DNA from 2 places in the Marinagarivorans sp. genome. Region 2 is predicted to be linked to the other one. Evidence: predicted binding sites of a transcription regulator. Region 2 holds the regulator's gene; the other holds the start of a gene.

Region 1 (11,929 bases), on a different contig from region 2:
TGTTGCACAATGGCATCACCAAGAGTGGGCGCATTTGAATCCAGGGCAAACACTATCAGTTCGCATTGAAAAAATGGCGTCTTATCTCGACGCTTCAGTGTTATCCCCCGATAGCTTTTCGCCAACGTTATTTATTGCTTTAAATGCCGAAGGTGAACCTGTTGGAACAGCCGCGCTGGATCTGCACGATATGGATTGTCAGCCAATATTATCGCCCTGGCTTGCCAGTGTGTATGTGTTGCCAGAAATGCGAAGGCGGGGTATTGCTTCAGCGTTGGTTGCGCATGCTGTTAATTGTGCAGTTAGTGAGATGGGCGTTGATCAGATGTACTTGTTTACCCCCAATCAAAGAGTCTTTTATGAAGGGCTAGGTTGGTCGCAACTTCAGCACTTGTTGTACTACGGTGATGAAGTTGATTTGATGCTCTACCAGCGTGATTCTAGTGCGCAGTAATTTTTTCTTGTCCGCAGCGACCACAGCGGTATTGTGTTACTAGCTTCCCCTGTTTTACGTCAAACTTTTTTTCTGTCACGATTTTCCATTGATGAAAACCATTTTTGCACAGGGTTTTACCTTTATGCTTTTCGCTGAGTTTAGGGCGTTTAAACGCTAAAACATTACTCATTTGTTAGAAATAGCTTGTCTGTTTTTGCCGCCAGAATGGCATCGGTAAAGTGCATGTTATTAATTTTGTGTGTCCACCACTGTACTGTCACCTTGCCCCATTCAATAATTAAGCAGGGGTGGTGATTGTGTGTGTTGGCAAGCGCGCCTACTTTGTTGGCAAAAATCAGTGCTGCGCTGAAATTTGAAAATACGTAAGTGCGAACTAGCGTAGGTTGGGGTTGTTGGTGAGCTTCCCAGTTGGGCAGTTCGTGCAGTGCCTTGGTAAGTTCTTCGCCAATAAGAGCTGTAGCCCCGACTTGGCACGCTTGGCATTGTTGGTCAGCGAGCTTGTTCATTTAATTGTCCGTCGTGTTAGTTGCCTCGTTTTACTTTTGACGCTACAAAAATAAAGCGGGGCGGCTAAAGCTGTTTCTTATTTAATATCGAGAACCTGCTCGGCAATTTTAGCCTGCCAGATCTTGGGTCCAGTTTTATGTGCGGAATCACCTGTACTGTCGACTGCGACTGTCACCGGCATGTCTTTGACTTCGAATTCATAAATCGCTTCCATGCCTAAATCTTCAAAGCCGACGACTTTAGAGTGCGTAATGGCCTTTGATACTAAGTAGGCGGCCCCACCGACAGCCATTAAGTAAACAGCTTTATTGTCTTTAATAGCCTCTATCGCCGAATCGCCGCGCTCTGCTTTACCTACCATACCTAATAGGCCGGCCTTTTCGATAACGGTACGGGTAAATTTATCCATTCGTGTGGCGGTTGTTGGTCCTGCGGGTCCAACAACTTCTTCGCGCACTGGGTCGACGGGCCCTACGTAATAGATAAAGCGGCCTTTTAGGTCGACGGGTAATTCTTCGCCTTTATTAATCATGTCGACCATGCGTTTATGTGCTGCATCGCGACCCGTCAGGAGTTTGCCATTGAGTAATACGGTTTCACCGCTTTTCCATGTTTGTACTTCTTCTGGCGTTACTGTATCTAAGTTAACACGGCGAACAGTGTCGCCAATTTCCCAGCTTATTTCGGGCCAATCTTCGAGGGACGGTGGTGTCTGGCTGGCGGGACCGCTGCCGTCGAGTACAAAATGGGTGTGCCTTGTCGCAGCGCAATTGGGAATAATGGCTACGGCTTTATTGGCCGCATGGCTAGGGAAGTCTTTAACTTTAATGTCCAAAACGGTTGTTAGTCCGCCTAGCCCCTGTGCTCCAATACCGAGTTGATTGACCTTGTCGTAAAGTTCTATACGTAGCTCTTCTGCGCGTGACTGCGCACCTTTATCAATTAGTGCCTGAATATTAATAGGCTCTAGCAATGCTTCTTTGGCTAATAGCATCGCTTTTTCGGCTGTGCCACCAATGCCTATGCCGAGCATGCCCGGAGGGCACCAGCCCGCGCCCATCAATGGTACGGTTTTTAGTACCCAATCTACGACGGAGTCTGAAGGGTTTAGCATGGCAAATTTTGTTTTAGCTTCCGAGCCGCCCCCTTTAGCCGCCACATGAATATCAATAGTATTACCGGGCACAATTTTGTAATGAATGATTGCTGGGGTATTGTCGCCAGTATTTTTTCTGGCGCCATCCGGGTCGGCTAAAATACTAGCGCGCAAGACATTATCGGGATGCTGGTAAGCTTCGCGAACACCTTGGTTTAACATGTCTTCTAGCGCCATATCGCCATCAATGCTTACATTCATGCCCACTTCAACAAAGATAGTCACGATGCCCGTATCTTGGCAAATGGGGCGGTGACCTTGGGCGCACATACGTGAGTTGATTAATATTTGTGCGATGGCGTCTTTCGCTGCTTGGCTCTCTTCTTTTTTGTAAGCCGCATGCATGGCGTCGATAAAATCTTTAGGGTGGTAGTAAGAGATATATTGCAGTGCATCGGCCACGCTGGCGATGATGTCATTTTGCTTAATCACTGTACGCATGTTTCGTCTCGTCTGGCTGAGTATGGGCGTTTAAGCGTTAATTCTACACATTCAATGGTGGGTTCTAAAGGCGCTTATCGCATAAATATCATGGACGTTCAGCGGTTTATGACAATTGTATTTCGTGGTGGATTGGATAAGCATTTACGAGATCGGCTTGACCTATGACGTAGGAGTTGGCACAGTGCAACTTTACTGTGATTACATACAGGTTTTTGATGGCGCTTATTCTTGGGATTGATCCCGGTTCACGTAAAACGGGTTATGGCATTATTAATTACCTCAATGGTAAGCCTTCCTATGTGAGTAGCGGGGTGATTCGCATCTCAGCTGAGTTGACTTTACCTGAGCGTCTTAAGGTGATTTTTGAGGGTGTCGTTGAAATTATTGAGCGTTACCAGCCTCAGGAGTTTGCTATTGAGCAGGTTTTTATGGCTTCCAACGCAAGTTCGGCCTTGAAGTTGGGGCAGGCTCGCGGAGCTGCAATTGTGGCGGCTTGTTACCACAACTTACCGGTTTCGGAATATGAGGCACGAAAGGTCAAGCAAGCGATTGTCGGTACCGGTGCAGCAGATAAAACACAGGTGCAGCATATGATTAAATCATTATTGAAGTTGGAAGGTTCACCGCAGGAAGATGCCGCGGATGCTTTAGCTGTAGCATTGTGCCACGCAAATACACAGCATTATTTGGTGCGCACTGCTGGCGCGCGTCAATTTCGTAGAGGTCGATTAGTATGATAGGGCGCTTGAAGGGGGAGATTCTAGAAAAACAACCCCCGATGATTTTGCTTGATGTTATGGGCGTGGGCTACGAAGTACTGGCCCCGATGAGTACATTTTATAATTTGCCGGAATCGGGTGTGGCGGTATTGCATACGCATTTGTCCATAAACGAAAATGCCCACCAGCTCTTTGGCTTTGCAAGCCAGCAGGAGCGTAGTTTATTTCGCCAGCTTATTAAGGTGAGCGGTGTGGGGCCTAAAATGGCACTTGCCGTTTTATCCAGCATGGATCCAAACGATGTTGTGGCGGCTATCTTAAACGACAATGTTGCCGCTTTAACTAAAGTACCTGGCGTCGGTAAAAAAACGGCCGAGCGTCTAGTTATTGAAATGCGTGATCGCGTCAAAGATTGGCAGTTACCTGGTGAGGCAACTCATTACGGTTCTGCAGGATCTACCAACAGCGATATATTAGCTGAAGCCGAAAGTGCGATGATTGCACTGGGTTATAAGCCGGCAGAAGCGACCAAAGCAATTGCGCGCGTACTCAAAACAAATGAAGTGACGCGTAGCGAAGAATTGATTCGTCTTGCTTTGCGCAGTATGTTACCGGGCTAAAATAAGCCCCTTAAATATACGGGTTGCGATTATGTGGCAATGAAGCCGCGCCTTTACTCATTAAGAAACCACGCCTTGCATGATAGAACCTGACAACCTTAAACCTGCAGCACAAGAGCGCATTATTCAGCCTTCCGTTCAAGGTAAAGAAGAGCAAGTTGATCGCGCTATTCGCCCGAAAATGCTGGCTGATTATATTGGCCAGCCCCATGTCCGTGAGCAGATGGAAATATTCATCGGTGCGGCTAAAGGCCGCGCCGAAGCGTTAGACCACTGTTTGATTTTTGGCCCGCCGGGGCTTGGTAAGACTACGTTGGCGAATATTATTGCTAACGAAATGGGTGTTTCGCTAAAAAGTACATCCGGCCCTGTGTTGGAGAAGGCTGGTGACTTAGCAGCGATAATGACCAATTTAGATGCCGGTGACGTTCTGTTTATTGATGAAATCCATCGTCTAAGCCCAATGATTGAGGAAGTGCTGTACCCGGCGATGGAAGACTACCAATTAGATATCATGATTGGCGAGGGGCCGGCAGCACGCTCCATCAAACTTGATCTACCTCCATTTACGTTGATCGGCGCCACGACGCGGGCGGGTTTGTTAACCTCGCCATTACGAGATCGCTTCGGCATTGTTCAGCGTTTAGAATTTTACAACTTGGCAGATCTCACGCATATCGTCACTCGCTCGGCAAGTTTGATGGGGGTTGGTATTGAGGGTTTGGGCGCCGAGGAAATTGCACGTCGCGCGCGTGGTACGCCACGTATCGCCAATCGGTTGTTACGCCGGGTGCGTGATTATGCCGAAGTAAAAGCTGATGGTGTTGTGACTGAAGAAGTGGCTGATAAAGCGCTCAATATGTTGAATGTTGATGCTTTAGGTTTTGATCATATGGATCGTAGGTTATTAATAGCCCTGGTTGATAAATTTGGCGGTGGTCCTGTAGGTGTCGATAGCTTAGCTGCCGCTATTAGTGAGGAAAGAGACACCATTGAAGATGTCTTGGAGCCTTATTTAATTCAACAAGGTTTTCTTATGCGTACACCGCGGGGGCGAGTAGCCACGCAAAAAGTGTACGATCATTTTGGATTGACGCCCCCGGCCAGTATGGCGCAAGATACTTAGGTGGCCTAAATCGGGCACAGCAATATTCGTGGAATCTTTCATGACTCTTGCGTTCATAGTGGGACAATCTATAGTGCTCACTTAGTTTGCATTACACAATCCATCTCGCTAGCTACTGGGTAACGAAATTTTTTATGACTCCAACCGAACCCCTTTCTATTTTTGACTTAGTGGCCGATGCCGGCCCTGTGGTCATGTTGGTCATGTTTGTGCTGTTCGCTGCTTCGGTAGCTTCATGGGTGATGATTATTCAGCGCTTTATCTATCACTCTAAGGCAAGTACTAGTTTCTCGCGGTTCGAAAAAAGTTTTTGGTCCGGAGGTGACTTGGCTCAGCTCTACCGACAAGGTAATAGCCAAAATGCTCAAGGTATTGAAGCCATTTTTCGCGCAGGTTTTAAAGAGTTCTCACGTTTAAGTCAGCAAAAGAACTCGGCTGCCGTCATGGAGGGCACGCAACGGGCAATGCGAGTTGCGTTAATGCGAGAGCAGGAAAAGCTCGAGCTTCATTTACCATTTTTAGCCAGTGTGGCATCTGTTAGCCCCTATATTGGTCTGTTTGGTACCGTTTGGGGGATTCTCAACTCGTTTCGCGGTTTGGCGAACCAGCACCAGGCAACTTTAGCCACAGTGGCGCCAGGTATATCGGAGGCCTTAGTTGCAACGGCGATGGGGCTATTTGCGGCCATTCCTGCGGTCTTGGCTTACAACCGTTTTGTGGCCAAGGCCGAAAGCCTTAGTGCTAATTACCAGACTTTCACCGAAGAGTTCTCTTCAATTTTGCACCGCCAAGTCCATGCAGAGTAATGCCAAGTGAATACACTGTTACCGGCTAAAAAGCGTAAGCCAATGGCTGAAATTAATGTGGTGCCTTATATCGATGTCATGCTCGTTTTGCTGGTCATCTTTATGGTTACCGCGCCGTTATTGATGCAGGGTGTTCAGGTGGAATTACCTCAAGCGCCATCAAGCCCCCTAGATAATAAAGACGAAGAACCGTTAATTGTTTCGATTAAAACCGACGGCTCTTATTTTATTAACTTGGGCGAAAAAGGTGATCAGCAAAAACCGCTTACTGAAATTATTGATCAGGTTGCGAAGATCCTTAGGCAAAAGCCGCAAACACCGGTATTAGTCTGGGGTGATAAAAAGATTGAATATGGTTTGGTTGTTAATCTAATGAGTGAGCTGCAGGGTGCCGGCGCACCGAGCGTGGGCTTGGTGACGGAGCCTGGTTCAAGCAAAAAATGATTCGCTCTATTCGAGAATACACCTTACCCATTCTGGCCGCTGTAGTCTTGCACGGAATTTTAGTGTGGACCGTGGTGCACGTTTGGCAGCCCGCTAAAGAAGAGGCGAACTTCAAACGCCCTGAATTTGTTAAAGCCACATTAGTTGAGCTGAAAACAAAGGCGCCTGAAAAGAAGGTGTCTGGCAGTAAGGTGAACAAGGTTGATTTGACAGCCAATAAGAAAAAAGATGCTAGTGCTGAGAAAAAACGTCGACAAAAAGAAGCCGCCGCAAAGAAAGCAAAAATTCTAAAAGAAAAGAAAACCGCTGATGCGAAGGCAAAAGCGGCGAAAGAAAAGGCGGCATTGAAGAAAAAGGAAAAACAAGAGAAAGCGGCCGCCGAAAAGCGCGCCAAAGAGGAGTCGCGTAAGCGCCAGCAAGAAGCTGTCGATAAAGCTCTGCGTGAAGAAGAGATGATGTTGGCTGAACAAGCTGAAGCGCAAACGGTAAATTCGTTTAAGGCCATTATTATGGAGCGTATTGCTCAGAAATGGAGTCGGCCACCCTCGGCACGAAAAGGAATGCTTTGTGAGCTTGTGATTCAGTTGGTACCAACGGGTAAAATCATTACGGTGAATGTCGTAAAGGGCAGCGGTAATGATGCCTTTGATCGTTCAGCCGAGCAGGCTGTGCGCGCGGTTGACCAAATTCCAGAGTTACAAAAAATGGATATTGCGGTGTTCGAACGCAATTTCAGAACTATTAATCTTTTATTCAATCCCGAGGATCGTCGCCTGTGATTTTTCGCATTGCGTTAGCTGCGCTGTTTGTTCTTTCTGCAATGAATGCCCGCGCTAGTTTATTTATTGAGATTAACCGTGGGAATGATAATCCTGCACCGATTGCTATTGTGCCTTTTGGTCAATCGCGGGGCTTATCTGAAAATATTCAAGCAATTGTTGCTGCGGACTTAGAGCGCAGTGGTTTTTTTAATCCAATACCGACCACCGACATGTTGGCCATGCCGACTTCGCGCAATGAGGTTGTTTTTAGAGATTGGCGTATGCTAGGGGCCAACTTTTTAGTCATCGGCAAGCTGGTAACTGAAGGTGATAAGTATGTTCTGCGTTATGAACTCTATGATGTTTTAGCGCAAAAGAATATTCATACCGCCACTGTGAAGGCTGGCGTTAATGGTTTGCGTGATATTGCCCACGCTGTCAGCGATGCGGTGTATGAAAAGGTGACCGGGATTCGCGGGATTTTCGCGACTAAAATGTTATATGTTCAAGATATGCGTAAACCGAGCGCAAGCCGTTATCGTTTAGTATATGCCGATGTCGATGGTGCTAGAGCTCGAACGTTGCAAGCAAGTTCGGAGCCCATCCTTTCGCCCACTTGGGCTTCTGATGGAAAGCGCATTGCGTATGTGTCTTTTGAGACCACTAGGCCAGCTATATATATCATGGAGTTGGCTACGGGTCGTAAAACGCAAATGACAAGCTTCAGAGGGCTGAATGGAGCGCCTTCGTTTTCGCCGGACGGTAATCAATTGGCGATGGTTTTGTCAAAGGATGGCAGTCCTGATATTTATGTAATGAATATTCAAAACAAACGCTTGCAGCGTATCACCAACGATAGTTATATCGACACCGAGCCGAATTGGTCGGTCGATGGTTCTGGTGTAATCTTTACCTCTAATCGGGGAGGGAGCCCACAAATTTATCAAGTTAATTTAAAAAGTGGCCGTCCAGAGCGTTTAACCTTTGAGGGCGACTATAACGCTCGCCCCCGCGTGAGCCCCGACGGTAAAAGCCTTGTGATGGTTCATCGGCAAAATGGGGTGTTTCATATTGCCTCACAAGATATTGCATCGGGTAATATGCGGATACTGACTGAAACTTGGCTAGATGAATCACCAAGTATTGCACCCAACGGAGCAATGTTGTTGTATGCTACGCAGCATAATGGAAAGGGCGTACTTGGTGCGGTCTCTATGGATGCTGGCGTTAAATTCCGCCTACCGTCTAGTCAAGGTGATGTGAGAGAGCCGGCTTGGGCGCCGTATTTTTAATTTCTGTTTATTTTTTGAACATCTTTAGTTTTATAAATACCATTTGGGAGTAAATCCATGAAAAAAATGTATTCCGCCATCGCATTTGCTGCTGCTTTCGGCTTAATGACGGGTTGTTCGTCAAATCAGCCCACTGAAACTGTTACTCCTGAAGTGGTAGCGCCAGTAGAAGCTGAAACAGTAGAGACAGTAATTGAAGAAGCGGTTGTTATTGTTACAACCTTTTACTTTGAATTCGATTCAGCGACTTTAACAACTGCCGCACGTGCCGCTTTAATGCTTCACGCAGAGCAATTGTCTGCTAGCCCTCGTTCAGTTCGTTTAGAAGGTCACGCTGATGAGCGCGGTAGCCGTGAGTACAACATGGCTTTGGGCGAGCGACGTGCTAATGCTGTTCGTGATTACCTTGTTCTTCAAGGCGTAAGCGCTGCTTCTATTGAAACAGTGAGCTACGGTGAAGAGCGCGCTGCCCAAATGGGTTCTGGCGAAATGGTATGGTCTAAAAACCGTCGTGTAGAGCTTAAATAAGCATTAAACTTATGCATAAGTTTAATGCTTTAACTGCCGCCTTTATGGCGGCAGTTTCATTTTCAGTAATAGCCCCCGTCTATGCTCAGGTTGAAGTGGTTGATCTCGAAGTGCCGTCGACACGGTTCCCCGGTGATCAAAATGTCAATAGCGTAAATCCTAACGATGGTGGTTATACTCCTCGTGCGGCCAAGCCAACACCTGCCAGCATGACGGAATTTTATTTTCAATTGCAAACACTGCAACAAGAAGTGCAAACACTGCGCGGTATTGTGGAAGAGCAAAGTTACCAATTGAAAAAACTCAAACAGCAACGGCTTGATGATTATTTGGATTTAGATCGTCGAGTTAGCGGCCTTACACAAGCGGCGAGTAATGGCAGTATTGTTAAACCGCTATCTTCTAGGCCCTCTGAGCCTGTTATATCAATACCAGCTCAAAATACGGTAGTGCAAGGTGAGGCTGAAAATGAGCTAGCCTTGTACCGAGCCGGTATTGACGCGGTGCTAAAGCAGCGTGATTACGACAAAGGTATAGAGTCCTTTGATGCATATTTACGTGATTTCCCTACCGGTGTTTATGCGGCTAATGCCAAATATTGGTTGGGTCAAGTGTATTTACAGCGTGATGATTTAGATAATGCGCACCAATGGTTTGACGTTTTGGTTCGTGAGCACCCCAGTCATCAGAAAACGCCTGAAGCTAAATTTAAGTTGGCTAAGGTTCTGTTTTTGCAGGGTGACTTGGACGAAGCTAAAAAGCAGCTAACGGCAGTGGTTTCATCCGGTTCTTCTGCGGCGAAGTTGGCGCAAGACTTCCTAGAAAAAAATTATTAACGCAATTGCACTCATATTGTTTTTTTCAAAGATGAATATTGTAAATAGGAGAGTTATATGGACTCACAGTTAAAGAAAAACTTATCGAGTGCAGAGTATTGGTTTCGTGCTGTTTATAGTCTGTTTTTTTTACTGTGCGCTAAAATTGCTGGAACTCTGATTTTATTAATTGCTCTTGCGCAGATAATTTTTACGCTAGTCACGGCTCGGCCGAATGATCGGTTGGTGAGCTTTGGTGGCAGTTTGGCCAAATACATATTCACTATCTTTAATTTTGTAACCTGTAAGTCCGAAGACAAGCCTTTCCCGTTTGCGGATTGGCCACAGGCGGACGCAGTTGATGATGATATTTCTGCTACTGAGCCCATTGAGCCGGTTGCAGATACTGCCGAGCAGGTTACAGAGCCTGAAACTGCGGAAATTACCGAAAGCTCTAGTGATGAGGTCGAAAAACCGGGCGATAATTCGATCGGAAAACCTTCGCAGGATACGTAATGGAGCTTTATCTTCTGCGACATGGCGATGCAAATGCTTATGCTCAAAGTGATGCCCTTCGCGAGCTATCTGTTCGTGGGCGTCAAGAGGTTCGTAATACCGTTGTGGCATCCAAAGAAGCGTTGGCATCTTTAGATGCAGTGTGGGTCAGCCCGTATCTTCGCGCGCAACAAACATGGCATGAAGCGAAAGCGCTATTGTCCTGCTCACCGATTGTCTCCACAGAATCTGCCATTACGCCTGATGGGCAGATTGATGTTGTTATTCGTAAGTTAGAACAAAGCGATGCAAAACGTTTATTACTGGTTACCCATCAACCTTTTGTGGGTGGCTTATTAGAATCACTGTGTGGCTGTGAGTCGGGACGCTATTTCATGGGCACCGCGAACATCGCCGCTGTTTCTTTGCCGTTAATCGCGCCTGGGCTTGGTGAGCTGCAATGGTTGCATCAGTCTAGTGTGTAGTGCATGGCGATAATGGAGGGTAAATGCTCGGCTAGATCAATGAAGGAATGTTCGTATGATGTAGCAGGCGTAACGTTAAAAGCAAAACTTTGGTCGTCTGAATTCTCGCAAGAAACGTCTGCGCAAAAGACTCCTCGTCGAATAATTGCTTTGCATGGTTGGTTAGATAATTGTGCAAGCTTCGATGGCATCGCTGAAAAACTAAATGCCGATATTTTATGTTTGGATCTGGCTGGCCATGGGTTGTCGGGATTTAGGCAGCACTTGGGTGCGTATAATGTTTGGTTGGATGTACCGGAAATTTTAGCCGTTGCCGATCAGCTTGGTTGGAAAACATTTGAGTTGCTGGGGCATTCACGGGGTGCAGCGATTGCGTTTATTTTGGCAGCAACTTTTCCTAAACGTGTAGAGCACCTGTATTGCTTGGATGGCATTTTCCCATTAATTTCTGAGCCAGAAAAAGCACCGGAACAACTATTCAATTCGATTAATGGTGTTAGAAAACAGATGGCGCGATCAGCCCATCATTACCCTACATTTGATGCTGCCGTTGCCGCAAGGCAAAACGGAATGTTCCCTTTATTGCAGGAAGATGCCATCTCTTTTGCCAAGCGTGCCGTAATTAAGTCTAAAGAAGGCTATGCTTGGCGGTATGACACTAAGGTAGGTGCGCCTTCAGAATTACGATTAACCTTACTGCAGTTAACGGCTTTTGCAGCGGCTATAAAATGTCCTTTGATGTTATTTGTTGCCGATAAGGGCATCATTCATGGCGATGCTGGGGTGCAGGCTCTTTTGGCTAAACACCCTTTGTGGGAGCAGCAATATTTGGTGGGTGATCACCATTGTCATATGAGTGTTCAAGCCGATGCCATTGCTCAATGGTTAAACGATGTTGAAAGGATGAAAGATTGATAATGTTGAGAGTTTTTATTTTCGTTAGTGTTTTTTATGCCTTACCGGCTTTTTCCGGTGGTGGCGAATCGGCTATTACTCCGTTTTTACCCAGTGATCACCGTTTGGTATTCAATCAATATAAAGAAAATGCTGAGTTACAGTGGACGTTATCGTCAATTAAAAAAATCAACGGCCGTTGGCGCTATGATGAAAGTGCAAAAACTCAAGGGGATATGTTCAAGCAAACTTATGAGTTTAATGGTGTTGACCGAAAGTCGTTAACTGAAAAAATTGACCAGCTTAGTTTAAATAAACAATGGAAAACGGTTTTTGGCTGTGAGGGTTTAGCGTGCGGTAGAAGTTATGGTTGGAGTGAA
Region 2 (11,929 bases):
ACACGATTGCGGTCAGCAAGTATGTCAACTTCAGCTTGCTGCTTTGCCATCTCTCGCTTTAACAAGACCAAATGGGCCAAACTGCCATCGCCAACCCAAAGTCGGTACTGGCTAGCAAGCAACATTAATACTAAAACACATAAAAGTTTATTCATGATTCAAAGATAGCAAAAAAAAAGCATCAAATAAACAAAAGGGCCGCATTGCGACCCTTTGAGCAGAACCTTAACACCAGCCCATTTAGACCAGCGAAAAAAACGCCTAAACTTGCTTAAATTCGGCCAAGCCACGGTAAGGTGCTTTTTCGCCAAGCTCAGCCTCAATACGTAACAAACGGTTGTATTTAGCAACACGGTCAGAACGAGACAAAGAACCTGTTTTAATTTGACCCGCTGCAGTAGCAACGGCCAAATCGGCAATGAAAGTATCTTCAGTTTCGCCCGAGCGGTGAGAGATAACAGCAGTGTAGCCGGCATCTTTGGCCATTGTGATGGCGTCCAAAGTTTCGCTTAACGTTCCAATTTGATTAAATTTAATCAAAATAGAGTTCGCGATTTTCTTATCGATGCCTTCTTTCAAGATTTTGGTATTGGTAACAAACAAATCGTCTCCAACCAATTGCGTTTTCTCACCGGTTTTAACGGTAAGATCAGCCCAGCCCGCCCAATCGCTTTCATCCATGCCGTCTTCGATAGACAAAATAGGGAATTTTTCAGTAAGGCCTTTTAGGTAATCAGCAAATTCAGGGGCAGTGAATTTCTTGCCTTCACCAGCCATGTCGTAAATGCCATCTTTGTAAAACTCAGAAGACGCGCAATCCAAGGCTAAAGTAACATCTTTACCCAGCTCGTAACCGGCATTTGCAACAGCTTCAGCAATTGCTTCCAAGGCACCTTCATTAGAAGGCAAGTTGGGCGCAAAGCCACCTTCATCACCAACTGCAGTATTCAAACCACGGCCTGATAAAACTTTTTTCAGTGCGTGGAAAATTTCTGCACCAACACGTAAGGCTTCAGCAAAAGTTGGCGCCGCAACAGGCTGAACCATAAATTCTTGAATATCAACATTGTTATCAGCGTGCTCACCGCCATTAACAATGTTCATCATTGGAACGGGCATAGTGTACTGGCCCGGCGTACCATTCAAATCGGCAATGTGAGCGTACAAAGGAACACCCTTCGCAACAGAAGCAGCTTTTGCAGCCGCTAAAGATACAGCCAATATTGCATTGGCACCTAAGGTCGCTTTATTCTCAGTACCATCGGCGTCCAACATTATTTGGTCAAGTTCGCGCTGAGCGCTAGCATCTTTACCAATCAACAACGGCTTGATAGTGTCATTAATGTTAGCAACTGCTTTTAAAACACCTTTACCCAAGTAACGGCTTTTATCACCATCGCGTAACTCTAGCGCTTCGCGTGATCCCGTTGATGCGCCAGATGGTGCACATGCAGATCCCATTGCACCCGATTCCAAAATAACTTCAGCCATAACCGTTGGGTTACCGCGTGAATCCATAACTTCAAAACCTTTGATGTCGACAATCTTACTCATTAGAGTCCGTCTCCGTTAGTTGTGGGTAAAACATAATATTGTTTAGAATTAAATAGTGGCCGCAACAAGCTGCAGCCACTAAGGAAGTGTATTGATTACTGAATATCAAGCGCAGGCAATGATTTAATCAAATCATCAACCGCTTTTATTTGTGCTAGAAATGGCTCAAGCAAGTTGAGAGGTAATGCACTAGGACCGTCGCACTTTGCATTGTCGGGATCGGGGTGCGCCTCTAAAAACAACCCCGCCAAACCTACTGCCATACCCGCACGGGCCAGCTCTGCCGTTTGGCTGCGTCGGCCGCTTGAAGCAGCGCCAAATGGGTCGCGGCATTGCAAAGAATGCGTAACATCGAAAATGATCGGTGCTTGCCCGCAACTATCTTTCATCGTGCGAAAACCCAGCATGTCGACGACCAAGTTGTCGTAACCCATGCAGCTTCCACGCTCACACAAAATGATTTTATCGTTACCGCATTCGGCAAATTTTTCAACGATATTCGTCATCTGCCCGGCACTAAGAAACTGAGGTTTCTTAACATTAATGACAGCATTCGTCTTAGCCATTGCGGCAACTAAGTCAGTTTGGCGGGCCAGAAATGCTGGAAGCTGAATAACATCACAAACTTCTGCAACTGGCGCAGCCTGCTCTGGAGTATGAACATCAGTAATCACAGGAACATTAAAGGTCTCTTTAATCTCCTGAAAAATCTTTAAACCTTCGTCCATCCCAGGGCCACGATAAGAGTGAACCGAAGACCGGTTTGCCTTATCAAAAGACGCTTTAAAAACATAAGGGATACCCAGTTTTTGCGTCACTTCTACATAAGCTTCGGCCGTTTTAAGTGCCAAATCACGAGACTCTAAAACATTCATGCCGCCAAACAAAACAAACGGCAGATCATTCGCAACAGCGATGTTTTTTACATTAATGACCTTGCTCATTTTTTAGCCTCGCTATAGGCAATGGCAGCATTCACATAGCCAGTGAAGAGCGGGTGGCCGTCGCGCGGCGTTGAGGTGAACTCGGGGTGAAATTTGCAAGCCACAAACCAAGGGTGATCTGGGATTTCTACAACCTCAACCAATGCATCGTCGGCAGACCAGCCACCAATTTTCAAGCCGGCCTTTCGCAATTGATCAATAAAATGATTATTGACCTCATAGCGATGACGATGGCGCTCTACAATCACATCTTCACCATAGATTTCGTGCACTTTACTGCCCTTTTCTAAGCGACACTCTTGTGCGCCGAGGCGCATGGTGCCGCCCAAATCACTGGCTTCATCACGTGTTTCTACGTCACCTTCTGAGGTGATCCATTCGGTGATTAAGCCAATGACAGGGTGCGCTGTTTTGGTGTCGAACTCGGTACTATTCGCATCAGTCCAGCCAACAACATTTCGTGCAAATTCAATAACAGCCGTCTGCATGCCTAAACAAATCCCAAGGTATGGGATTTTGTTTTCACGCGCATGCCGGACCGACATCAACTTACCCTCCAAACCACGCTGACCAAAGCCACCAGGTACCAAGATGGCATCAACGCCATCCAGTAAACCAATGCCCTGCTCTTCCACGTCTTCAGCGTTAATGTGGCGAATATTGACTTTAGTTTTGGTATGAATGCCCGCATGGCTGATTGACTCATTCAGCGATTTGTAAGCATCCAGCAATTCCATATATTTGCCAACCATAGCAATGGTGACTTCTTTTTCTGGATTAAGCTTGCGCTCAGCAACCCAATCCCATTCAGATAAGTCCGCAGGCTCGGCGGTTAATTTAAACTTATCTAACAGGATTTGATCCAGATGATAATTTTGTAAATGGTGCGGGATCGAATAAATAGTTTCAACATCTGGCAATGGAACGACTGCGCGTCGCTCTACACTAGTGAAAGAGGATATTTTATTCAGTGAGTCATCATCAATCAGTGATTCAGAGCGGCACAACAAGACATCAGGCTGCAAGCCAATCGAGCGAAGCTCTTTTACGGAGTGCTGTGTAGGCTTTGTTTTAGTTTCACCGGCTGTTGCAATATAAGGCACTAAGGTTAAGTGCATTAACGCACTGCGCTCGCCACCTAGCTCATTCGATAACTGACGAACGGCCTCAAGGAAAGGTTGCGACTCAATATCGCCGACAGTGCCGCCAATTTCAACCATGGCCACATCATAACCATTACCGCCTTCAAGAATGCGGCGCTTAATTTCATCAGTAATGTGAGGAATAACCTGAACAGTGCCGCCAAGATAGTCACCTCGGCGCTCTTTACGCAAAACGGTTTCGTAAACACGCCCCGTCGTAAAGTTATTCTTTCTCGACATATTCGAGCGAATAAAACGCTCGTAGTGACCCAAGTCGAGATCGGTTTCTGCGCCATCCTCTGTCACAAAAACTTCACCATGCTGAAACGGGCTCATCGTTCCTGGATCAACATTGATATAGGGGTCTAGCTTTAAAATAGTAACTTTAAAACCGCGCGCTTCAAGCACTGCAGCCAAAGATGCAGACGCAATACCTTTACCCAATGACGAAACCACGCCACCAGTAACAAAAACAAATCGTGTCATTTGACGCCTTGTGAAAGTCAATCGTTTAGAGGCATTCTAAACGTTAAAATTAACGGATATTCGAATTCAGAGGATCAACCCCATCAAATGATGAGTATTGCGTTGCGAACAGAGCAAACGACAACCAATCGATTAGGTTTGAACCTATCGCTATTGAAGTCCCACCAGCTCCAACAAACACCCTTGAAGACACCCGTATGGATGGGGCGGCAGATTACCAGATTTGGGCTTTTGTCTCAATTATTTGCCGCAGCAAATCGCGATTAGGGGCTAGGCAATAGATAGTTTATCCAATAAGGCAAAGATATCGAGGCGCATGACGCGGCATGTAACGCTTTGAGCATCGAAGGTAGGAAGTCGACATCAAGTATTAACGCATGAAATATTGCTTCCTCTCCCCTTAGTATTTCGAACTAAGATCAGCACCCGAGATAGCCTTCTTGAAGACCGTAACAGTCGGAGCCGTAGAGTTCGACTTAGGCATCAAGCACTCCTGCCACCCCTTGCCAGTGTAATATCCGCGCGAGATGTCGGTATAAAGATACAGCTCCTTCTCGCCCAGGCCCATCGCCGCCTGCTCAGCGCTTTTTAACAAAGACTCGCCAACACCTCGACCACGAGCAGTAGGTGTGACAAAAAGGTTGCTTACCCACAAGCCATTGGCAAAACGAGGATTTCGACTACTCAAGCGAGTCAAGCTAATGCACCCCAATGGCGGTGCTTTAATCGCAGCGCACTCTTTAGCGATCAACGTCATGGGTACAGCCTCATCACCTAAGTGCTCCCGCAGCTGTAAACGGCGTTTTGCATAGGCTTCAGCAGGGTTCTCCATTGAGCCTTTTCTTTGCTTAAGCCATTCGGCGTGCAACCAGAGCAGTAGTGTATCGATAAGCGATGGTTGATCTCTTAAATCAAAACAGATTCCACCCCAATCATGCGCAGACAACTATTTTACCTCTTCTCCGTGCGCCTGCTTATCGGCATGATAAGAGGACCGCACTAATGGTCCGCAAGCAGCGCGCTTAAAGCCCAACTCTTTAGCGTAAGCCGCATATTCATCAAACTCACTAGGCTCCACATAGCGCTGAACGGGTAAATGCTCTTTAGAGGGCGCCAAGTACTGCCCAATGGTGAGCATATCAATATCGTGCTCGCGCATAGTTTTGAGCACTTCCATGATTTCTTCTTTTGTTTCACCCAAACCAACCATCAAACCAGATTTGGTCATAACATCAGGCTTTAATGCTTTATATTTTTGCAGTAACTGTAGAGACCATTGATAATTAGCGCCAGGTCGGGCCTCACGATACAAACGCGGAACCGTTTCGAGGTTGTGATTGAAAACATCAGGTGGCTCGGCCGCTAATATTTCTAACGCGATATCCATTCGCCCCCGAAAATCAGGCGTTAATATTTCTACCTGTAGGTTCGGCGAAAGCAAGCGCGCCTCTCGTATGCAAGTAGCAAAATGGTCGGCACCGCCATCACGTAAGTCGTCGCGATCAACCGAGGTGATGACAACATACTTCAAACCCATGTCAGCTATAGCAGCAGCTAATTTTTTGGGCTCGGCAGCATCAAGCGCATTCGGCTTACCATGACCCACATCGCAAAACGGGCAGCGCCTAGTGCAAATGTCACCCATGATCATGAAGGTTGCAGTGCCGCCGCTGAAGCACTCACTCAAGTTAGGGCAGTTAGCTTCTTCGCAAACAGTAGAAAGATTACTCTTGCGCAACAATGACTTGATGCGCTGAACTTCCTGCGAAGCGGGAATGCGTACACGAATCCAGTCAGGCTTGCGCAAAGGCGCATCAGAAGCAATTACCTTCACGGGAATGCGTTCGACTTTATCAGCATCACGCAATTTTTCACCCTGCGCGATACGCCGAGTACGTTTTACGGGGTCAAAATGTTCGGTCATAGTTACCTCAAAATTCCAACAGCCAACAAAGCCGCTGGCGAATACGCACTAGTCCTTTTCTTTAGCTAGTGTGCATTTTAGCTCTTTTAATAAGCATTCTACGTAGCGCGCCTTTGCGCCCTGTACGAAATTTGCTGGCATTTCATCAATATGATCAGCCAGCTGCGTCATCTTAAGCATTGAATAGCCGCACGGATTAATCGCATCGAAGGGCGTTAAATCCATAGCTATGTTTATGCCTACGCCATGAAAGCTACAGCCCCTGCGAACGCGCAGACCGAGAGATGCCACCTTCTGATCGCCAATATAAACACCAGGTGCGTCTGCACGGGCTGCAGCATTTACACCATAGGTTGCCAAGAAAGCAATAACACTATTTTCAATATGGGTCACCAGCTCGCGAACGCCCATATTTTTGCGGCGCAAGTTGAGCAATGGGTAGAAGACAAGCTGGCCAGGGCCATGGTAAGTGACCTGGCCGCCTCTATCGGTTTGCACCACTGGGACCAATGTTTCACCAATAATATGCTCGGCCTTGCCTGCCTGCCCCTGCGTATAAACGGGCTGATGCTCAACAATCCACAACTCATCCAAGATGGGTTGCTTGGGATCTTCATGCGCACGCGAATCAGTAAAAGACTGCATCGCCCTCCAAACATCCTCATAAGGCGCAGTACCCAAATCTTTTATAACAATTGGCGTGAGCAATAACGGCGTAGTATCAGCCATTATTCACATAACCATTTTAATGTAACTTAAACCCTTCAGCTCTTCATGCATCGCTTTTAACTGCGGCTCTCCGGTGGCCACAATAAGCACCGTAAGAGAGACAAAGCGACCATTGCGACTAGGATTAACAGGCGCAGGCGCCGCCGACAATTCAGCATGCCGGGCAACAACCTCAAGAACAGCGGCTTCATAACCCTCAAATGCTGTACCGATGATTTTAATAGGATAATCAGGACAAGGGAATTCAATTAGGGGGCGATCGGGCGCTTGCTCACTCATGACAATAGCCCATCAATAAACAACATAAAACTATCCCACAAGCGAGCAAAAAAACCTGCCTGCTCAACCGCATATAGCGCAACCAAGTTGCCTTCATACAGCGTTTCACCGTCGTAGATGATCGCTAAAGTACCCAATGCCTGCCCCACAGCAACTGGCGCTTTAATTGTGTGATCCACAGTGGTGACGAGCTCTAAGTTATCGCCTGCGCCCCTTGGAATCGTTAAGGTAACATCATCCAATACACCCAAAGAAACCTGCTTGTTTAAGCCCTGCCATATTCTCTCATCAAGTAGCGCCTGCTGTCCTTTAATAGCAGTATGCGTTGAGAAATACCGAAAACCATAAGACAGCAATTTTTGCGACTCCACCGCACGGGCTTCTTTTGACCGAGTACCTAGTACCACAGAAACCAAGCGCATGCCTTCTTTTTCAGCCGTCGCAACTAAACAATATCCTGCAGCATCTGTATGGCCAGTTTTCAAGCCATCAACACTACTATCTCGAAACAGCAAGCTATTGCGGTTATCTTGTTTAATGCCGTTATAGGTAAAGCTTTGCTCGGCATAAAGGTCGTAGTGATCTGGATGATCATAGATAGTTGCTTGCGCAAGCAGGGCTAAATCGCGCGCCGTCGTTAAATGGCCTTCGGCAGGCCAACCCGTCGCATTTTTAAAATGTGTATTTTGCATACCAAGCAAGGTAGCCGTTTGATTCATCACATCCGCAAAAGCGCCCTCACTTCCTGCGATATGTTGAGCTAATGCAATGGAAGCATCGTTACCAGACTGAATAATAACGCCGCGCAATAGATCAATAACCTCAACCTCAGAGCGTGGCTTTAAGAACATTGTAGAACCACCGCTTGAGGTGCCGCCACGGCGCCAAGCATCATCGGTGACGTATACCTTATCTTGTTCACTTAAATCGCCGCGCGCAACCTCCTCCGAGACAATATAGCTTGTCATGATTTTGGTAAGGCTTGCGGGGGGCAACTGGAAATCGGCCTGCTCTTCAATAAGAACATGTCCAGTTTGCGCATCAATAAGAATGTACGCTTTGGCCGCAACCTGTGGTGGCTTTGGAATGATGATGTCACGCGCGACCGCAAACTGCGATACGCCCGCCAGTAAGACCGCTTGCGCGAAGGACCTGCACATCTTGCTTTTGAAAATCATGATAAAAGTAGTTATCCGTAGCCAAAAGTCGCGATTATAGCAGCATTGACATCACAAATTCCAAAGCCTTACGGCCACTAAACCGCGCAAACCGCAACGATCAACTAATATCAACAATTTAACTCGGTTCACTTAAAAGGCGCTTGCACAAAGTTCAATACTGCTTATAATTACATACTGTACAGCCAACCAGTACTTTTAACCCTTGGAGGCAACATGTCCAAACTTACCGCCAGACAACAGCAAGTCTTTGATGTGATCAAGTCGCATATGGAAGACACCGGCTGCCCGCCCACCCGCGTAGAGCTTGCGAAAATACTGGGCTTCAAGTCAGCTAATGCTGCAGAAGAACACATTAAAGCGCTTGCACGCAAAGGCGCCATCGAGATCATAGAAGGGGCTTCACGCGGTATTCGCCTGCCAGAAGCAGCCCGGGGAATCCCTCTAGTAGGCCGCGTTGCCGCTGGAAACCCTATTCTAGCGACCGAGCATATAGAAGATTATCTGCCCATCCCTCAAAACTTCTTCCATCCTTCTGCCGACTATCTATTAGAGGTACATGGCATGAGCATGAAAGATGCTGGCATTTTGGATGGCGATCTTCTTGCCGTTCGTGAAGCTAAAACCGCTAAAAACAACGATATTGTTGTTGCTCGTGTTGAGGATGAAGTCACGGTGAAACGTTATCGTCGCGAGGGCAACCGGGCAATAGTACAGCTTTTCCCTGAAAATGAAGATTTCGATGTTATTGAAGTTGATTTGCGCGATAGCAATTTTGCCATCGAAGGCATTAGCGTTGGCGTAATTCGCCGAGGATAAACCATGCAAGCTCTCTCTTTGAAACAAACTGACGAATCGCCCCTTAACGGCAGAGGTCACCCACAAGATCGCGCAGCAACAAGAACCTCTAAGGTTAGCGAGATCATATTGGCCGGCAACAATCCTCAAGGCGACCTAACCTTCGCCATGCTTGCTCACCTAAGCCATCAGCATAAAGCGGATAGCAACGGAGGCCGATGGTTAACGTGGATATGCCCAATGCTGATAAGCCGGGAAGCGCTAGCGCAGTTTAACTTTGACGTAATGGGCCTTAGAATCCTACACCCAAAGAGAGAAGCCGACATACCTCAACTAATGCAAGATGCTTTGAATGCAGGCACCAGCCACACTGTGGTTGCGCACTGCCAGGGTATCAGCAGTAAACTATTTCCCTGGCTAGAAAATGCGGCGCATACAGGCGATAGCAGCGCCTTAATCATTCGACCGCAATAAACGCCAGAAAGTATCACAACCAAGCTCCTCCTCGACCCTCCGCTGCTTCATTCTTGTTCGCCATTCAAGGATGGAAAAGCGGAGTTTTTTGCTTCAAGGGATTAAGTAAAACTCAAAAAGCACCAAAGCTAAAACCGAATTTCAATACCACGTTCAGCCATATAGGCCTTCGCCTGCGGCACGGTATACTCACCAAAGTGAAAGATACTCGCAGCCAGAACTGCATCCGCACCACCGAGCTCGACACCATCTACCAAGTGCTGAAGATTACCAACACCTCCACTGGCGATGACTGGCACAGCTACCGCATCGCTAATCGCTCGCGTCACGCCAAGATCAAAGCCCTGTTTAACCCCATCGTTATCCATGCTCGTTAACAAAATCTCACCAGCGCCTAGCTCGACCATCTTAACACCCCAAGCGACAGCATCTATCCCCGTTGGTTTTCGTCCACCATGGGTAAAAATCTCCCATCGAGGAACCTCACCTTCAGCACTCACTTTTTTTGCATCAATCGCAACAACGATACATTGCGAGCCAAATTTGTCGGCAGCTTCTTGAACAAAATCAGGATTAAAAACAGCCGCTGAGTTAATGCCAACCTTATCGGCGCCTGCATTCAACATATTGCGAATATCTGCAACAGTTCGAATGCCACCACCAACCGTTAACGGAATAAAAACCTCAGAGGCAATCGCTTCAACCGTATGGATTGTTGTGTCTCGGGCTTCGTGCGAAGCTGTGATATCCAGAAAGGTGATTTCGTCGGCACCTTGTTGATTGTACTTTTTAGCGATTTCAACGGGATCACCAGCATCGCGTATATCAACAAACTGAACGCCTTTGACAACGCGACCTTTATCTACATCTAAACAAGGAATAATACGCTTTGCTAAAGCCATGACCGATTAACCCTTTTTATCGCACAAGGCCTGAGCCTCAGCCAAGTCCAATGTATCTTCATAAATTGCACGCCCAGTAATCGCACCGCAAATTCCGGCGCCCTCTGCACTTGCAGCCAATAAAGCACTGATATCGTTGATATCAGTAATGCCGCCAGAAGCAATAACCGGCAAGCTGGACGCCTTCGCCATAGCCACTGTTGCCTCAACGTTTACGCCCTGCATCATGCCGTCACGGTCAATGTCGGTGTAAACAATACTACTAACGCCATCTTGCTCGAAGCGCTTCGCCAAATCTGTAGCTTTCAAGGTTGAGACTTCCGCCCAACCATCGGTTGCCACTAAACCTTTTTGCGCATCCAAACCCACAATCACATGCCCTTCAAAGGCCTTACACATTTCAGTGACAAACTGCGGCTCTTTAACGGCTTTTGTACCGATGATGACATACTTAACACCCGCATTTAAGTAGTATTCGATGGTCTCGGCACTGCGAATACCGCCACCAATTTGGATGGGTAAATCGGGGTAAGCTTTGGCTATTGCAGTAACAATTTCGCCATTTACAGGTTCACCGGCAAATGCGCCATTAAGGTCGACCAGGTGCAATCGACGAGCACCCTGATCTACCCATTTTTGAGCCATGCTGACGGGATCATCCGAAAAAACGGTGGAATCTTCCATAACACCTTTGCGTAAACGCACACACTTACCGTCTTTTAAATCAATGGCGGGAATAATTAACATGAATAAATACCTTAAGAAACAATCTGTAATCTAGCGTGGAGTAAGCCATTACAATTTATGGCCGACCATCCCAAGCTACGAAATTTTTCAATAGTTGCAGGCCATTGCTATGGCTTTTTTCAGGATGAAATTGCGCCGCAAACACATTATCGCGAGCCAATGCTGCAACAAAATCCAAACCGTGATGAGTCTTACCCGCCACCAATGCTTGGTCTTGCGCCTGCACATAATAGCTATGCACAAAGTAAAAACGGCCGCCATCTTCAATTGAATGCCACAGCGGGTGTGCCATTGTCTGTGCAACGTTATTCCAGCCCATATGCGGCACCTTTAAACGTTCACCACTGTGAGAACCTTCGTCAGTCACTGCATTGAAGCCCGGCGTAGCACTAAAGTCTTTCACCTCTCCAGGAATAATATTGAGGCAATCAACCCCATTATTTTCGGCACTGCGTGACATGAGTGCCTGCAAGCCAACACAGATAGACAGTACTGGCTTGCCCGAGGCAATTTCACGCTCTACCGCGACATCAAAGCCACGAATTTTGATCTCGGCAATGCAATCACGTATAGCGCCAACACCAGGAAAAATGACACGGTCTGCACGTGCGATAGCGTCACTATCGGAGGTTACAATCACATTGGCTTCAGGCGCGACATGCTTCACTGCACTGGCAACCGAATGCAAATTGCCCATACCATAATCAATGATGGCCACTTGGGTTAATGTTGAACTCACCACAAAATCTCCTAAAGCGTGCCTTTGGTCGAA

What was found. Region 2 encodes LexA, which represses DNA repair genes until DNA is damaged. Its sites were predicted from a motif close to ACTGTNTNTANANACAGT; they were not measured.
Region 1: the regulator LexA is predicted to act here: its motif matches at 2,756-2,773, upstream of ruvC (crossover junction endodeoxyribonuclease RuvC).

What each region holds. Positions count from the first base shown of each region.
Region 1 is NZ_CEXWTU010000004.1:29,542-41,470, forward strand. Features, by position in the region: gene AC3A8L_RS01070 (GNAT family N-acetyltransferase) at 1-454, shown strand, start outside; gene AC3A8L_RS01075 (hypothetical protein) at 441-626, opposite strand; gene AC3A8L_RS01080 (4a-hydroxytetrahydrobiopterin dehydratase) at 619-963, opposite strand; gene AC3A8L_RS01085 (fumarate hydratase) at 1,041-2,561, opposite strand; gene ruvC (crossover junction endodeoxyribonuclease RuvC) at 2,780-3,301, shown strand; gene ruvA (Holliday junction branch migration protein RuvA) at 3,298-3,903, shown strand; gene ruvB (Holliday junction branch migration DNA helicase RuvB) at 3,983-5,029, shown strand; gene tolQ (protein TolQ) at 5,164-5,835, shown strand; gene tolR (protein TolR) at 5,878-6,279, shown strand; gene tolA (cell envelope integrity protein TolA) at 6,276-7,058, shown strand; gene tolB (Tol-Pal system beta propeller repeat protein TolB) at 7,055-8,332, shown strand; gene pal (peptidoglycan-associated lipoprotein Pal) at 8,390-8,860, shown strand; gene ybgF (tol-pal system protein YbgF) at 8,872-9,696, shown strand; gene AC3A8L_RS01135 (DUF4389 domain-containing protein) at 9,754-10,191, shown strand; gene sixA (phosphohistidine phosphatase SixA) at 10,191-10,655, shown strand; gene AC3A8L_RS01145 (alpha/beta fold hydrolase) at 10,695-11,570, shown strand; gene AC3A8L_RS01150 (DUF4892 domain-containing protein) at 11,573-11,929, shown strand, end outside.
Region 2 is NZ_CEXWTU010000036.1:12,123-24,051, forward strand. Features, by position in the region: gene AC3A8L_RS06435 (FtsB family cell division protein) at 1-155, opposite strand, end outside; gene eno (phosphopyruvate hydratase) at 262-1,554, opposite strand; gene kdsA (3-deoxy-8-phosphooctulonate synthase) at 1,650-2,498, opposite strand; gene pyrG (CTP synthase) at 2,495-4,126, opposite strand; gene AC3A8L_RS06455 (GNAT family N-acetyltransferase) at 4,527-5,072, opposite strand; gene lipA (lipoyl synthase) at 5,073-6,050, opposite strand; gene lipB (lipoyl(octanoyl) transferase LipB) at 6,099-6,779, opposite strand; gene AC3A8L_RS06470 (YbeD family protein) at 6,783-7,058, opposite strand; gene AC3A8L_RS06475 (D-alanyl-D-alanine carboxypeptidase family protein) at 7,055-8,218, opposite strand; gene lexA (transcriptional repressor LexA) at 8,453-9,055, shown strand; gene AC3A8L_RS06485 (hypothetical protein) at 9,059-9,508, shown strand; gene hisF (imidazole glycerol phosphate synthase subunit HisF) at 9,637-10,410, opposite strand; gene hisA (1-(5-phosphoribosyl)-5-[(5-phosphoribosylamino)methylideneamino]imidazole-4-carboxamide isomerase) at 10,417-11,157, opposite strand; gene hisH (imidazole glycerol phosphate synthase subunit HisH) at 11,213-11,896, opposite strand; gene hisB (imidazoleglycerol-phosphate dehydratase HisB) at 11,908-11,929, opposite strand, start outside.